Regions from separate parts of the Streptomyces krungchingensis genome, predicted to be linked through region 3. Evidence: riboswitches for the same ligand, from Rfam matches in the RefSeq annotation. Region 3 holds a riboswitch; each other region holds the start of a gene.

Region 1 (5,327 bases), 3.4 Mb from region 3:
GATAGGTGCTGCCCATCGTCTGCACCGAGCCGAACAGGTCGAGCAGCGAGACGTAGAAGACCAGGGACGTGCCCTTGATCAGGCCGATCAGCTGGTTGACGTAGTTCGGGGTGATGGACCGCAGGGCCTGCGGGAGCACGATGCGGGTGAACTGGTAGCTCTTCGGCAGGCCGAGCGCCGCGGACGCCTCGTGCTGGCCCTGGTCGACGGAGAGGATTCCGCCGCGGACGACCTCGGAGGCGTACGCGGCCTCGTTGAGGCCGAGGCCGACGACGGCGACCGCCATGTCGGTGGCGAGCCGCGACTCGTCGAAGCTGACGAAGGCCGGGCCGAACGGGACGCCGAGGCTCAACGTCTTGTACAGGGCACTGAAGTTGTAGAGGAAGATCAGCACGACGATCAGCGGCACGGAGCGGAACAGCCACGTGTACAGCCAGCTCACCGCGCGCAGCACCGGGCTGCCGGAGAGCCTGGCCAGGGCGAGCAGGACCCCGCCGAGCAGTCCCAGCACGGCGCTGAGCGCGGCCACTTCGAGGGTGATGACGAGGCCGTCGAGGATCGTGGGGCGCAGGAACCAGTAGCGGAAGCGGTCCCACTGGTAGAAGGGGTTGATGGCCAGGCCGTGGACGATCTGGGCGACCAGGACCAGGACGACGGCCGTGCCGATCCAGCGGCCCGGCCTGCGCAGCGGCAGGACCCGCTGGGCCGTGAGCGGTTTCGGCGGGTGGTGGGCGGGCGGTGCCTCGGCGAGAGACACGGCGGCGCCGGGGGGTTCACTCATGAGTGCTCCAGCAAGGAGGGACACCCCGGGGCGGGCGTGCGGGCGCGACGTCGGCGCGGCGCCGTGGGACGGCCGCGGACGACGGACAGCGGGAGGACGCCGGTACCGGGGGCTGGGCGGATGGTGGGCACACCGCTGCGGCGGTGCGCGTCAGGAGTTCAGAACGCCGTCAGCCTCGACAGCGGGCACAGCCCGGGGCGCTACACAGGGCGCTGTTGACACGGAGCAGGTCGACGCAGCGGTCGGCGCACAGCAGGACGCAGCCGCGGGGCCGCCGTGCGGCCTCCCTCGAAGCTGTGTGCATCGCCGTCTCCATCGCTGTTCCCGCCCGTGGGCGCTTCGCGCTTACCGAAGGTCTTCCGGTCCGGTCCTCACCTGGGGCACCCCACCGCGACAGGAGGGTTGCCGGACAGCGAGCCAGGGCTTGTCGCTGACACTCATGACCGATCTGCGGCGTAAGTTAGGCACTTCCGGAAACCGATGTCAACGCCGGGCGGCCAGGATGACCACCTGGTGAGACCGGGTCCACGCCTTCTTGACGGCTTCGGGGAGCCCGCCGAGACTGACGGGGACGGTCACGATTGTCAGCGCCTCGTCACTCGGTTCTTCCGTGCGACGCGGTGATCGGCCCCGGCCCGCTGACAGGCAACCCTTCCACCGCGACGGGGTGCCCCGGGTGACGACCGGGTCCCGCCGGCGTGGTGGGGCAAGCGTGGTCGCGCAGGAGCGCGGACCCTGGAGCGGGACCGGTGGGAATGCCCAGGAACGATCTGACGAGACGTCTGCACATCGATCTGCAGCGGGTCTCCAGCGCCTACTAGACCGGCCGCGTCGAGCCGGTACGCAAGCGCAGTCACTCCGTTCCTCCACGGCCGCCGCCCACGGGCGGGGCCGGGACCTCGTCGTTCCCAGGGAGAGTCATGCCCAAGACATCGTCGCGCGCTTCGGATTCAGGGATCTCCAGCACATGCGGCGGCGCCGCGGCCGACGCGAGCACCTCCAACCCCGGTGCCCCGGCGCCCTGTTGCCCGCTCCCCGGGGACCCGGGCCCGGCCGCGTCCCTGCCCGGCCTCCGTCCCCGGGGCGGGGCACCGTCCGGGCCGGCCCGTGCGCCGCGCATCCGCAGCCGCATCGGAGTAGGAGCCGCCGGAGGTTTCTACCCGGTGCCCCACCGCTACGAGTTGTACCTGTCGCAGGGCTGTCCGCGGTCGCTTCGGCTGTCCGTGACCGTGCGTCTGCTGGGCCTTCAGGACTCGGTGGCGACCACGGTCCTCGTCGATCCCGCCGCGACGCCAGGGGCGTTCACCGCGCTGCGCCGTGCCTACGAGGCCACCTGGCACCACTACGAGGGCCCGTTGACCGCCCCCACGCTGTGCGACCGCTGGAGCGGACGCGTCGTCAGCAATCACACCCCCGACATCCTGCGCGATCTCGCGGGCCTCCCGGGCGGGTCCGACGCCGCCCACGTCACCACACTGCGCCCGGCCGCGCTCGCCGCGGACATCGACGCGCTGTCCCGGCTCCTCGACCGTGACGTCACACCGGCCGCCTCGGCGGACGTCCTGTGCGCGGCGCTGGAGCCGCTGGACCGCCGACTGTCCGCGCACCCTTATGTACTGGGCCGTCGGCTGACCGCCGCGGACGTGGATCTGTGGGCTGCGCTCACCCAGGCCGGCCCGGCCGGCGTCCTGGCCGACACCCTCGCCCTGCACCCCCGCCTCGACGCCTATGCGCGCCGGCTCGGCGGGCACCCCGCCTTTTGGGGTGCCCGGTGCCAGCTCACCCCGCGATCCCGGCACGACGGGTGACGGAACCCGCCCCGCCCGGCGATCCTTCACCTGCGGCAATCGCGATCGAACATCAACTGACTAGACTACGCACCCTCGTACACACGATCGCGCCACGTGCGAGCGAAGCCGTTCCCGAAGGGTTCCGACTCTTGATAGCCATCGAAGATGTCAGCAAGCGGTACGCCGACGGCACGGTGGCCGTCGACCGCCTCTCCCTCCAGATACCGGACCACTCCATCACCGTTCTCGTCGGACCCTCGGGCTGCGGCAAGACCACCACGTTGCGCATGATCAACCGCATGGTCGAGCCCAGCAGCGGAACGATCCGGGTCAACGGCGAGGACATCCGCAGCCGGCCCGTCAACGCACTGCGCCGGTCCATGGGTTACGTCATCCAGAACGCCGGGCTCTTCCAGCACCGCACGATCCTGGACAACATCGCCACGGTGCCGCGGCTCCTCGGCTGGTCCAAGGAGCGCGCCCGCGCCCGCGCCGCCGAACTCATGGAGCGGGTCGGCCTCGACCCGGGCATGGCCCGCCGTTATCCCTACCAGCTCTCCGGCGGCCAGCAGCAGCGCGTCGGCGTCGCCCGCGCGCTGGCCTCCGACCCTCCGGTCCTGCTCATGGACGAGCCGTTCTCCGCGGTCGACCCGGTCGTCCGGCGCGGCCTCCAGGAGGAGTTGCTCCGCATCCAGGAGGAACTCGGCAAGGCCATCGTGTTCGTCACCCACGACATGGACGAGGCGATCACCGTCGGGGACCGCGTCGCCGTGATGCGCACCGGAGGCAGGCTCGCCCAGTTCGCCTCGCCCGACGAGCTGCTCTCGTCGCCCGCCGACGCGTTCGTGGAGGAGTTCCTCGGCGCCGACCGGGGCATCCGCGGGCTGTCCTTCCTGTCCACCCGCGAGCTCACGCTCGACCGCACACCGGTCTTCCCCGTGGGTTCCGACTGGCAGGAGATCGCGGGCCGCGCGGACGCGCCCGCGCAGGTGCTGGTGACCGACGCCGGCGGCAGGCCGCTGGGCTGGGCCGACCCCACGGCGTGGGACGGCGAGGCCGAGGCGTTGGAGCCGCACGGGCAGACCTTCGAGGTGGGCCGCGACTCGCTGCGGGTCGCACTGGACCGGGCGGTGCTGTCGCCGACCGGCCAGGCGGTCGCGGTGGACGGCGCGGGGCAGGTGCTCGGGGTCGTCGGGCAGGAGACCATCGCCGCCGCGATCCGTGCGGCGCGCCGACAGCGGGCCGCGGACTCCGAGCCGGGCCCGTCCCAGGTCAAGGCCGTGCGATGAACGGCTTCTTCGACATACCGAGCGACCTCCAGCACAGCTATCTCGGCCTGATCTCCTGGCACATGCAGGAGGCTCTGATCCCGGTGCTGGTCGGTCTGCTGCTGGCCCTGCCGATCGGTCTGCTGTGCGTCCGCTTCAACTGGGTCTACGCGCCGGTGCTGTGGGTCACCACCGTGCTCTACGCGATCCCGTCGCTCGCCTTCTTCGTGGTGCTCATCGACTACACCGGGCTGAGCCGGCTCACGGTGATGATCCCGCTGTCCCTGTACAGCCTGGTGATCCTCGTCCCGTCGGTCGTCGACGGCGTCCGGTCGGTCCCCGAGGAGACGAACGCGGCCGCGGCCGCCATGGGCATCGGCCTCGTACGCCGCTACTTCCAGGTCCAACTGCCCATCGCCGTACCGGCGATCACGGCGGGGCTGCGCGTGGCGACCGCCTCCAGCATCAGCCTGGTCAGCGTCGGCGCGCTGATCGGCAACCAGGGGGCGCTCGGCAATCTGCTCACCACCGCGATGTTCTACCACCGGCCGGTCCTGGCGGTGAACTCGGTGGTCACCACCGCGGTCCTCGCCGTCGTGGCCGATGCCCTGCTGGTACTGCTGCGACGGGTGCTGACGCCCTGGCAGCCGCCGTCCGCGCGCAGGGCGGGCCGCGGCAGGGCCACGACCGCGGGCGCCGCCCGCACCCCGGAGAGCGTCTCGTGAACGTACTCGAATTCATCCGGTCGTTCTTCACCGACGGCTCCCACTGGCACGGCTACGACGGCATCCCGCAACGCGTCTGGGAGCACGTCCAGTACTCGGCCTCGGCCCTCGCCATCGCCACGGCCATCGGCCTGCCGGTCGGTCTGGTCACCGGGCACACCGGCCGCGGCGGCAACGCGCTGGCCTTCGTGTCCTCCGCGGCCCGCGCGCTGCCGACCTTCGGCCTGCTGGTGCTGATGTTCGTCTGGCTCGGCATCGGCGTCACGCCGGTGATGATCCCGCTCGTGGTACTGGCGATCCCGCCGGTGCTCATCACCACCTACGAGGCGGTCCGCAACGTGGATCCCTCCCCCGTCGACGCCGCCCGCGGCATGGGCATGCCGGAGGGGAAGATCCTGCTCCAGGTGGAGGTCCCGGCGGCGCTGCCGCTGATCCTCAGCGGTCTGCGCTCGGCGGCGATCCAGATCGTGTCGACGGCGACGATCGCGGCCTATGTGAGCCTCGGCGGGGTCGGGCGCTACATCGTGGACGGCCTGTACCAGCGCAACTACGAGAAGGTGGTCGGCGGCGCCACTCTCACGGCCGTCCTCGCCCTGCTCGTGCTGGTGCTGTTCTGGGCGGTGGCCCGGGTGGCGGTCTCCCCCGGCGTGCGCAGGCGTCGTACGGCCTGAGGCCGCGCTCGGCGGCGCCGTACGCTTCGGCCGGCGCGGGGGGCGCACCTGTGGGGGCGGGCTGTGGCCTCGCCCCCGGGTATCGGAGGGGA
Region 2 (5,327 bases), 1.7 Mb from region 3:
ATCGAGTCCTGGGTCACCGGCGACAAGCGCGAGCACCACATCCTGGACCGCCCGCGCAACGTCCCGACCCGGACCGCGTTCGGTGCCGCCTGGATCAGCTGGTACTTCGTCCTGCTCGTCGGTGGTGGCAACGACCTCTGGGCCACGCACTTCCACCTGTCGATCAACTCGATCACCTGGTTCGTCCGGATCGCGTTCTTCGTCGTGCCGGTGCTGGTCTTCATCGCCACCAAGCGGATCTGCCTCGGCCTCCAGCGCCGCGACCGGGACAAGGTGCTGCACGGCCGCGAGTCGGGCATCATCAAGCGCCTGCCGCACGGTGAGTTCATCGAGGTCCACGAGCCGCTCAGCCAGGACGCGCTGCACACGCTCACCGCGCACGAGCAGTACAAGCCGGCCGAGATCGGCCCGACGGTCGACGAGAACGGTGTCGAGCGCAAGGTCAACGGCCCGGAGCGACTGCGCGCCAAGCTGAGCAAGGGCTTCTACGGGGAGGACAACCAGATCCCCAAGCCCACGGTCGAGGAGTACAAGGAGATCACGAGCGGCCACGGCCACCACTGATCACCCACCGATCCTGCTGATCGCCACGGCTGGAGCCCCGTCCATTGCATGGACGGGGCTCTTTGCCGTCCTCCGGGCTGGATAGGGTGGAGCCTGCCGGTACGTGCGTGCGTACCCGCCTTTTGTACGTGTCTACGAACCCAGGAGCGGCATATGAGTGCTGTGACCCCCGCTGGAGGCGACATCGCGGCGGGCCGTTCCTGGCCCGAGGTACTGAACGGCCTGCTCGACGGCCGTGACCAGAGCGCCGACGACACGGCGTGGGCGATGGACCGCATCATGCGCGGCGAGGCGACGGACGCGCAGATCGCCGGCTTCGCGGTGGCGCTGCGCGCCAAGGGCGAGACGGTCGAGGAGATCTCCGGACTCGTCCGGACGATGTACGAGCACGCCAATGTGATCGAGGTGCCGGGCCCGGCGGTGGACATCGTCGGGACGGGCGGCGACGGCGCGAAGACGGTGAACATCTCCACGATGTCCGCGATCGTGGTCGCCGGGACCGGCGCCAAGGTCGTCAAGCACGGCAACCGGGCCGCGTCGTCGGCCTCGGGCGCCTCGGACGTCCTGGAGAAGCTCGGCGTCAATCTGGAACTGACGCCGAAGCGGGTCGCCGAGGTGGCCGAGGAGGCCGGGATCACCCTCTGCTTCGCCGTGAAGTTCCATCCGGCGCTGCGTCACGTGGCCGCCGCGCGCGGCCAGCTGGGGATCCGGACGACGTTCAACATCCTCGGCCCGCTGACCAACCCGGCACGGGTGAAGGCCCAGGCCGTCGGTGTGGCGGACCCGCGCATGGCACCCATCGTGGCCGGTGTCTTCGCCGAGCGGGGCAACTCCTCGCTGGTCTTCCGCGGCGACGACGGGCTCGACGAGCTGACCACCACGTCGACCTCGCGCGTCTGGGTCGTGCGCGACGGCAAGGTGACCGAGGAGCGCTTCGACCCGCGTGACGTCGGGATCGAGCTGGTCCCGGTGGAGGCCCTGCGCGGTGCCGACGCCTCGTACAACGCGGACGTCGCGCGACGGCTGCTGAACGGCGAGCGCGGTCCCGTGCGGGACGCGGTCCTGCTGAACTCGGCGGCGGCGCTGGTGGCGCTCTCGCCGGGCGACGCGCCGCTCACGGAACAGATCCGTGCCGCCATGGCGCAGGCGGCCGAGTCGATCGACTCGGGGGCCGCGAAGCAGGCCCTCGACCGGTGGGTGCGGGTCAGCAACGCCTGACCCACTGCCGTCCGTACCCGATGTGACACAGGGCGCAGTCCGGATCCTGGACTGCGCCTTGCACGTCGAAGATCTTCTGGCAAGATGCTGTACCAGGTCATGAGCGACAGCCATCAGGCCCCGGCCGGCTGTCCGGCAACCCTCCGTCCGTGGCGGGGTGCCCCGGGTGAAGACCAGGCCGTAGGCAGCGAGGTCTACGGCAAGCGCGGACCCCTCGTGTCACCAGGGGTCCTGGTCGTTCGAGGGAGCCTTCTGTGAGCAAGCGAATGCGATAGGGCGTCGAGCCCCGCCTCCGCGTACCCCTTTCACGCTTTTCCCGCGCCGAGCCGTGCCCCCGTGCACCGGCCGCGCGGTGATTCCGCCTGCCTCTCACAGGAGCTCGCCATGTCTGTCACCACCGTTGCCGCCGACCGGTCCGTTTGTGCCCCTCTGGCCGTTCTCGGGCGAGATGTCACCGTCCCGCTCGTGACGGGCGGCGAGGTCAGCTACGCCGCGCTCGACTACGCCGCCAGCGCCCCCGCCCTCCAGCGGGTGTGGGACGACGTCGCCGCGTACGCCCCGTACTACGGCAGCGTGCACCGCGGGGCCGGCTACCTCTCGCAGCTGTCCACCGACCTGTTCGAGAACGCCCGCCGGACCGTCGCCGAATTCCTCGACTGCCGCTCCGACGACCAGCTCGTCTTCACCCGCTCCACCACCGACTCGCTCAACCTGCTCGCCGCCACCCTTCCGGCCGGCTGCCAGGTCTTCGTCTTCGAGACCGAGCACCACGCCTCGCTGCTGCCCTGGCGGGACGCGCACGTGACGTACCTGAACGCCCCGCGCACCCCCGGGCAGGCGGTCGCGACGCTGGAGCGGGCCCTCGCCGACCGCGATCCCCACGGCCCCGCCCTGGTCTGCGTCACCGGCGCCTCGAACGTGACCGGCGAGCTCTGGCCGGTGCGCGAACTGGCCGCGGCCGCGCACGCCCACGGCGCGCGCATCGTGCTGGACGCCGCGCAACTGGCCCCGCACCACCCGGTCTCGGTGCGGGACCTCGACGTCGACTGGGTCGCCTTCTCCGGGCACAAGCTGTACGCGCCCTTCGGCGCCGGCGTCCTCGCGGGCCGCGCCGACTGGCTGCGGGAGGCCGACCCGTATCTGGCGGGCGGCGGCGCGAGCCGCAAGGTGTCGCGGCGGGAGGACGGCGGTGTGGACGTGGAGTGGCACGACACCGCTGCGCGGCACGAGGCCGGTTCACCGAACGTCATCGGCGCCTACGCGATCGCGTCCGCCTGCAAGGCGCTCACCGAGGCCGGCTTCGACACGCTGGTCGCCCGCGAGCGCCACCTGATCGACACCGTCCGCGCCGGTCTCGCCGGCGTACCCGAGGTGCGGGTGCTCTCGCTCTTCGGCGACGACGCCGCGCGCGTCGGGGTGATCTCCTTCGTCGTCGAGGGCTGGAACAGCTCGCACTTCGCCGCGGCGCTCTCCGCCGAGTACGGCATCGGTGTCCGCGACGGCCTCTTCTGCGCCCACCCGCTGGTCAGGACCCTGCTCGGCAGCGACCCGCAGACGCAAGGGGAGTGCGGGGCCCCGGAGGCCGCGCCCGGCGAGAAGTCCCTGAACGCGATCCGCGTCAGCTTCGGCGCGGGTACCCCCGACGAGCACGTCGAGCGCTTCGTCACCGCGGTGCAGGAGCTCGTGCGGGACGGCGCGAAGTGGCGGTACCGCACGGAGGACGGCCGCTGCGTGCCCGCCGTCTGAGCGGGGTTCTCGTCAAGGGCCGCCCGGCGACCGGGCGGCCCTTCGTGCTGCGGTCACACGATCAGGAGTCGAGCCCGATCGCGAACGCCGCCTCCAGGTCGTGCTGGGAGTAGGTGCGGAACGCGACGTGCGTGTCCGTGGCCTCGACGCCCGGGATCTTGCTGATCTTGCCGGGGATGACGTCCGCCAGGTCGTCGTGGGCCTGCACCCGGACCATCGCGATCAGGTCGTACGTACCCGTGACGGAGAAGACCTCGCTGACGGAATCCAGCGCGGCGATCGACTCGGCGATCTCGGGGATCCGGTCCACGCTGGTCTTGATGAGGACGATCGCGGTGATCACGGCTGGTTCTCTCCCTCGGGGGCCGCTGCTGAGGCTCTCACCCTACTCGCGGTCCAAGCTGCCCGGTCGCCGCGCCGGGGGTCCGCCGTGCGGCCGGGCCGTCGCCGGGGGCGGTGTCCCCTCGGCGGGCCCGGCGGCGGCCCGGCCGAACCGCAGCCACGCGTAGCCGAAGCCGAGTGTGAAGCCCACCAGATGGGCCAGATAGGCGACCCCGGGGCCGCCGTCGTCCTGGCCCGCCGCCATCCCCTGGAGGGCCACCCAGAAGGGCAGCACCACCCAGGCCGGAAAGCGCAGCGGCAGGAAGAAGAGGAACGGCAGGAGACTGGTCACCCGGGCCGTGGGGAACAGGTACAGGAACGCGCCGAGAACAGCGGAGATCGCCCCGGAGGCGCCGACCAGGGACTGCTGCGACTCCGCGTTGGCCGCGGCGTAGCCGAGGAGCGCGAGATAGCCGCAGCACACGTAGAAGAGGGCGAACTGCAGATGCCCCATGCGTTCCTCGGTCATCAGCCCGAAGACGAAGAAGAAGAGCATGTTGCCCAGGAGATGGAGCCAACTGCCGTGGATGAAGAGGGCCGTGGCGGGGGTGAGCGCCTCGCGTGCGGCTCCGTCGAACAGATCGCCGGGGACCACGCCCCAGCGCCGGAAGTAGGCCCGCTGCGCGGCGGCCAGCGTGTCCCCGGTGCCGTAGACCGGGTTCAGGCCGGATGCCGGGCCGATCACGAAGATCAGGCAGCACAGGGCGATCAGCCCGTACGTCACCGGCGCCGACTGACTCCGTACCGCTTTGCCGACCGTCGTACTCCATTTGCTGATCATGGTGCAGAGCATGGCGTAACGGGACGGATGAACACAGACCGCCTCGCCGCGGTGGACGGCGGAGCGTCGGGGAGCTGCCAGGCCGTAGGGTTACGAGCCACATGCACCAGGAGACTGGCGCTGGACGGACACTAGAAGGAAGCGGACTGCCTCATGACGGTTCCCCTGCCGGACGCCAAGACGCGCTGGCGCTGCACTCTGTGCGGCAACCTCACGCGTTTCGACGTGACCCGCTCGTCGAAGGTCGTCGAGTATGTGCACCTCGACCTGGCCGGTGAGCCGAAGGTCGAGGAGCGCGAGGTGGTCAGTGAGACCATCGAGTCGGTCCGGTGTCGCTGGTGCAACGCGGTGGACCAGGTGGAACTGGTGGACAGGCCGGGTGCCGGCTCCTGAGGGAGCGGGCCCCGCACAGACATTGGGGTGACGGATGGCGGAGACCACAGGCGGGGAGCCGGACGACGGCGCCGCTGAGGTGCTCGACCGTCCGCTGCCCGACGGCGTGCGCCGCCGCGTCGTGCAGATCGTCTCCGACGGTTTCGGCGGGCTGACCGTCGGTGAACTGCCCGCCCAATTGCGGCAGTATGCGCGGTTCGCCCCCAATCGGCGGGCCAAGTTCGCCGGGAACGCCATGGCGGCC
Region 3 (5,327 bases):
TCGGCCGCGGCGTCGGCCAGGGCCTCGGCGAACGCGCGGTTGTACGTCTCGTAGGCGGCCCACCGGCGCCGGAACTCCGCGTCGAAGACCGGCTCCAGGGGCGTCTGGTAGAGCATGTGGTGCACGAACCAGAGGACCGAGTTCGCGATGCCGTTGTAGGCGTCGGAGTGCACCTCGGCGTCGATGTCGAGCATGCGTACGCCCTCCTCGGCGACCCCGCGGCGCACCGCCTCGCGGTCGCCGTCGCCGAGCGCCGAGCACACCCACAGGGCGCCCGCGTCGGGACCGATCGCGGAGAGGCCGGAGACCAGCCCGCCGCCTCCCCGCCGGGCGTGCAGCGAACCGTCCTCGCGCACCTCGTACGAGACCGGGCCGCGGTTGGACGCGACGAGAATGCGGTGGGCAGCGCCCTGCGCAGAAGCCGTGGAAGCCATACGCCTCAACCTAGCCCGGCCCGGAAACGCTCAAACGTACGGACGACGGTACGAACAGGCCGTATACGACCGGCGGAGTCGGTCACTCCGTGTTTTCGCAGACCGGGGCTATGCCACTCTGCGTGACTGGTATTCGGCGATGTCCGCCATCGGTGGCCGCTCCTCCGTGTCGACGGAGTAGGTGCGCGGCTCGAAGCCGTCCTCGCCCCGCTCGAACTGGGTGAGGGCCGGGCGGACGAGGTGCCCGCGGGCCAGCCGGAGCTGCGCGGTGCGGTAGATGGCGGCGGCCATCCGGCCGAGCGCCTGGCCGTCCTGGTGACGGTGCTTGCGGACGCCGACGTCGACCTGGGCGAGGGCGTCCAGGCCCACCAGGTGCAGCGCGTCGACGAGCATGCCCAGTTCGACGCCGTACCCGACGGGGAACGGCAGCTGTTCGAGCAGGGAGCGGCGGGCCGCGTACTCGCCGCCCAGCGGCTGGACGAACCCCGCGAGCTGCGGCCAGTGCATGTTGAGCAGGGGACGGGCCATGAGCTCGGTGACACGGCCGCCCTGACCGGCCGCCGTCGCGCCGGACGCGGAACCGTCGGACACGGTCAGCGGCCGGTCGTACATGGCCTTGACGAGGTCCACACCCGGTTCGGTGAGCAGCGGGCCCACGATCCCGGCGACGAAGTCCGAGGAGAACTCCTTCAGATCGGCGTCGATGAAGCAGATGATGTCCCCGCTCGTCACGAGCAGCGACCGCCACAGGACCTCGCCCTTGCCGGGCACGGCCGGGATGCGCGGCAGGATGGCGTCGCGGTGCACGACCCGCGCGCCCGCGGCGGCGGCTACCTCGGAGGTGCGGTCCGTGGAGCCCGAGTCGACGACGACGATCTCGTCGACGAGGGGGACCTGTTCCATCAGGTCGTGACGGATGATCGCGACGATGTCGCCGACCGTCTCCTCCTCGTCGAGGGCGGGCAGGACCACACTGACCGTCGAACTGGTGGCGCGTTTCGCGGCCATGAGCTTGTGGAGCGGGCGATCGGACACGGACCAGGAGCGTGTGCCCAGCCAGCGCTCAACTTCTTCCAGCACAGTCTGCGGCTCCTCACTGTTTGATCACATGCTCTCATCGGCATGCCCGCCGTGGCAGCGGCTGATCGGCTAGGGGGTTCGGTTCGGATCAGCCCGGGTCCGCGAGATCCAAACGAAACCCCCTGGGGTCGTCTCGCGGTTCGGACGACTGGTTCAACTGTCCTGGCCGTCGGTTACAGTCTTGAACAACGCGGATGACCATCGCATGTCCTGGATCGTCGGCGCGTAAGCAGTTCAACAGTCAAACAATCAAATACCGCTCATCCAGAGGGGCAGAGGGATACGGCCCGATGAAGCCCCGGCAACCCTCCAGCCGGTCTCGTACCGATCGACATCTCGATCGCACCGCGAGGCTCCCGGCTCGGGAAGGTGCCAAATCCGTCTCACGGCGAGATGCGTCGTGAGGAAGATGAGGAGAAAGGGCCTCGCCTCCATGGCTGCGCAGACAGTTGCAACCACCACGAACTCCGTCGACCTCGGTCCCGCCGCCGCCCTCTCGTGCCGGGAGTGCGGCCACCGCGTGCCCCTCGGCCCGGTCTTCGCCTGCGAGGAGTGTTTCGGCCCGCTGGAGATCGCGTACGACTACTCGGCCTACGACGCCGAGGAACTCCGCAAGCGCATCGAAGCGGGCCCCGCGAACATCTGGCGCTACGCCCCCCTGCTGCCCGTCCCCGCGGACGTCGCCGAGAAGCCGAACATCAACCCCGGCTGGACCAAGCTCGTCAAGGCCGACAACCTCGCCCGCGAACTGGGCGTGACCGGCGGCCTCTACGTGAAGGACGACTCCGGCAACCCGACGCACTCCTTCAAGGACCGCGTCGTCGCGCAGGCCCTGGAGGCCGCCCGCGCCTTCGGCTTCACCACCCTGTCCTGCTCCTCCACCGGCAACCTCGCGGGCGCCGTCGGCGCCGCCGCGGCCCGCGCCGGCTTCCGCTCCTGCGTGTTCATCCCGCACGACCTGGAGCAGGGCAAGGTCGTCATGGCCGCGGTCTACGGCGGCGAACTCGTCGGCATCCAGGGCAACTACGACGACGTGAACCGCTTCTGCTCCGAGCTGATCGGCGACCCGGCCGGCGAGGGCTGGGGCTTCGTCAACGTCAACCTGCGCCCGTACTACGCGGAGGGCTCCAAGACCCTCGCGTACGAGATCTGCGAGCAGCTCGGCTGGAAGCTCCCGGACCAGCTGGTCGTCCCGATCGCCTCCGGCTCCCAGCTGACGAAGATCGACAAGGGTCTCCAGGAGCTGATCAAGCTCGGCCTCGTCGAGGACAGGCCGTACAAGATCTTCGGCGCCCAGGCCGAGGGCTGCTCGCCGGTCTCCGTCGCCTACAAGGCCGGGCAGGACGTCGTCCGCCCGCAGAAGCCGGACACCATCGCCAAGTCGCTGGCCATCGGCAACCCGGCCGACGGTCCGTACGTGCTCGACATCGCGCGGCGCACCGGCGGTGCGGTGGAGGACGTGAACGACGAGCAGATCGTCGACGCGATCAAGCTGCTGGCGCGCACCGAGGGCATCTTCGCGGAGACGGCCGGTGGTGTGACCGTCGGCGTCACCCGCAAGCTGATCGAGAACGGTCTGCTCGACCCGGCCCTGACCACGGTCGTGCTGAACACCGGCGACGGCCTCAAGACCCTGGACGCGGTGGCCTCGGACACCGGCCTGACCGCGACCATCCGCCCGAACCTGGACTCCTTCCGAGAGGCTGGCCTCGCATCATGAGCGTCAACGTCCGCATCCCCACCATCCTGCGCACCTACACCGGCGGCCTGGCCGAGGTGAGCGCCGAGGGCGCGACCCTCGCCGAGGTCATCGCCGACCTGGAGAAGAACCACACGGGCATCTCCGCGCGCGTCCTGGACGACCAGGGCAAGCTGCGCCGCTTCGTCAACGTCTACGTCAACGACGACGACGTGCGGTTCGAGCAGGGGCTCGAGACGGCGACGCCGGACGGTGCGGGCGTCTCGATCATCCCGGCCGTCGCCGGCGGCTGACGCCTGAGCGGTGACGTGCCGGCGGCCGGGCGCGAGGCCCGCGGACGGCCGTCACCGAGGGTGAGATCCTTACCCAGGGTAATGCCCATCACCGAGAGTTCATCGAATTGCCCCCTCCGTGAGAGAAACGGAGGGGGCAATTCTGCATGGTTGAGCACGGTACAGTTGGGGAACCCGCTTGGCATTTCATGCCGGACGCATATGAGTACCTGTGCGGCACCCGACAAGAAGTAGCCAAAGTGCCCCGCCTTTTTGAGCCGTTTATGGCATTTACGGGGCCCGACTTGCCCTGAATCTTCGCACATTCTCCGCATATTCCCGATCGGCCGTGCCCAGAATTCTCGTCCGATTGACCTGTTGCAGACGGCAGTTGGGCAGATACATTCAGCCGCGGTCGACGCGTTCCGGCGCACACCCCCAACCGTTGGGGGGTGAGGTCTGACCCGGATCCGCGAAGTGTGGATCTGTGCAAGGGCCAGTAATAGGGGAGTTAGGCATGGCTCAGGGCACCGTCAAGTGGTTCAACGCGGAGAAGGGGTACGGCTTCATCGCGGTCGACGGTGGTGCGGATGTATTCGTCCACTACAGCGCGATTCAGATGGACGGCTACCGCACCCTTGAAGAGGGCCAGCGGGTCGAGTTCGAGATCTCGCAGGGTCAGAAGGGGCCGCAGGCGGACATGGTCCGTTTGGCTGCCGGCTGAAGCACGCGCCGACTGATTGTTCGACGTGACGAAGGGCTCGTATCCCCATGGGGTACGGGCCCTTCGGTCTGTCCGCGGTCCGGGGTCCGTCCCGCGGTCCGCTCCCGTGCGCCCCTGTGTTCACCTGGGGATCCGCTGGAGCCGCTTGCACTCGACAGGGGCGAGTGCTAATCATTGGCGTTAGCACTCTGAAGGTGAGAGTGACAACGAAGGACCGGGTCGGTGAGGCCCGCAGGCCGGGTGGGGCAAGGAACCACGAGGCATGCAGGCCGTCCGTCGCGGGCGCCAGCGCGGTCCTGTGAGCTTTCCACCCCAGTCCGGGAGGACCACTTCACATGGCCAAGATCATCGCGTTCGACGAGGAGGCACGGCGCGGCCTTGAGCGCGGTATGAACCAGCTCGCCGACGCCGTCAAGGTGACCCTCGGCCCCAAGGGCCGCAACGTCGTCCTTGAGAAGAAGTGGGGCGCCCCCACGATCACCAACGATGGTGTGTCCATCGCCAAGGAGATCGAGCTGGAGGACCCGTACGAGAAGATCGGCGCCGAGCTGGTCAAGGAAGTCGCGAAGAAGACCGACGACGTCGCCGGTGACGGTACGACGACCGCGACCGTCCTCGCCCAGGCCCTGGTCCGCGAGGGCCTGCGCAACGTCGCCGCCGGCGCCAACCCCATGGCCCTCAAGCGCGGCATCGAGAAGGCCGTCGAGGCCGTCTCCGGTGCGCTGCTGGAGCAGGCGAAGGATGTCGAGACCAAGGAGCAGATCGCTTCCACGGCCTCCATCTCCGCCGCCGACACCCAGATCGGCGAGCTCATCGCCGAGGCCATGGACAAGGTCGGCAAGGAAGGCGTCATCACCGTCGAGGAGTCCCAGACCTTCGGTCTGGAGCTGGAGCTCACCGAGGGTATGCGCTTCGACAAGGGCTACATCTCGGCGTACTTCGCCACCGACATGGAGCGTATGGAGGCCGTCCTCGACGACCCGTACATCCTGATCGCCAACTCGAAGATCAGCAACGTCAAGGACCTGCTGCCGCTCCTCGAGAAGGTCATGCAGTCCGGCAAGCCGCTGCTGATCATCGCCGAGGACGTCGAGGGCGAGGCCCTGTCGACCCTGGTC

What was found. Region 3 has a riboswitch for S-adenosylmethionine ahead of thrC (threonine synthase). Riboswitches for the same ligand answer to the same signal wherever they lie in the genome.
Region 1: it holds a riboswitch for S-adenosylmethionine, as region 3 does, so the genes downstream of both, ACSYGO_RS37060 (putative leader peptide) here and thrC (threonine synthase) in region 3, are expected to answer to the same signal.
Region 2: it holds a riboswitch for S-adenosylmethionine, as region 3 does, so the genes downstream of both, ACSYGO_RS15250 (aminotransferase class V-fold PLP-dependent enzyme) here and thrC (threonine synthase) in region 3, are expected to answer to the same signal.

What each region holds. Positions count from the first base shown of each region.
Region 1 is NZ_JBPUKY010000001.1:8,536,360-8,541,686, reverse strand. Features, by position in the region: gene ACSYGO_RS37065 (amino acid ABC transporter permease) at 1-781, opposite strand, end outside; SAM riboswitch class IV at 1,118-1,226, opposite strand; SAM riboswitch class IV at 1,355-1,500, shown strand; gene ACSYGO_RS37060 (putative leader peptide) at 1,537-1,602, shown strand; gene ACSYGO_RS37055 (glutathione S-transferase C-terminal domain-containing protein) at 1,945-2,589, shown strand; gene ACSYGO_RS37050 (ABC transporter ATP-binding protein) at 2,721-3,860, shown strand; gene ACSYGO_RS37045 (ABC transporter permease) at 3,857-4,564, shown strand; gene ACSYGO_RS37040 (ABC transporter permease) at 4,561-5,235, shown strand.
Region 2 is NZ_JBPUKY010000001.1:3,417,437-3,422,763, reverse strand. Features, by position in the region: gene qcrB (cytochrome bc1 complex cytochrome b subunit) at 1-564, shown strand, start outside; gene trpD (anthranilate phosphoribosyltransferase) at 718-1,782, shown strand; SAM riboswitch class IV at 1,878-1,994, shown strand; gene ACSYGO_RS15250 (aminotransferase class V-fold PLP-dependent enzyme) at 2,167-3,528, shown strand; gene ACSYGO_RS15245 (Lrp/AsnC family transcriptional regulator) at 3,590-3,871, opposite strand; gene ACSYGO_RS15240 (rhomboid family intramembrane serine protease) at 3,914-4,690, opposite strand; gene ACSYGO_RS15235 (hypothetical protein) at 4,844-5,083, shown strand; gene ACSYGO_RS15230 (NYN domain-containing protein) at 5,118-5,327, shown strand, end outside.
Region 3 is NZ_JBPUKY010000001.1:5,095,863-5,101,189, reverse strand. Features, by position in the region: gene ACSYGO_RS22380 (alpha,alpha-trehalose-phosphate synthase (UDP-forming)) at 1-434, opposite strand, end outside; gene ACSYGO_RS22375 (glucosyl-3-phosphoglycerate synthase) at 543-1,514, opposite strand; SAM riboswitch class I at 1,772-1,930, shown strand; gene thrC (threonine synthase) at 1,948-3,234, shown strand; gene ACSYGO_RS22365 (MoaD/ThiS family protein) at 3,231-3,506, shown strand; gene ACSYGO_RS22360 (cold-shock protein) at 4,003-4,209, shown strand; gene groL (chaperonin GroEL) at 4,545-5,327, shown strand, end outside.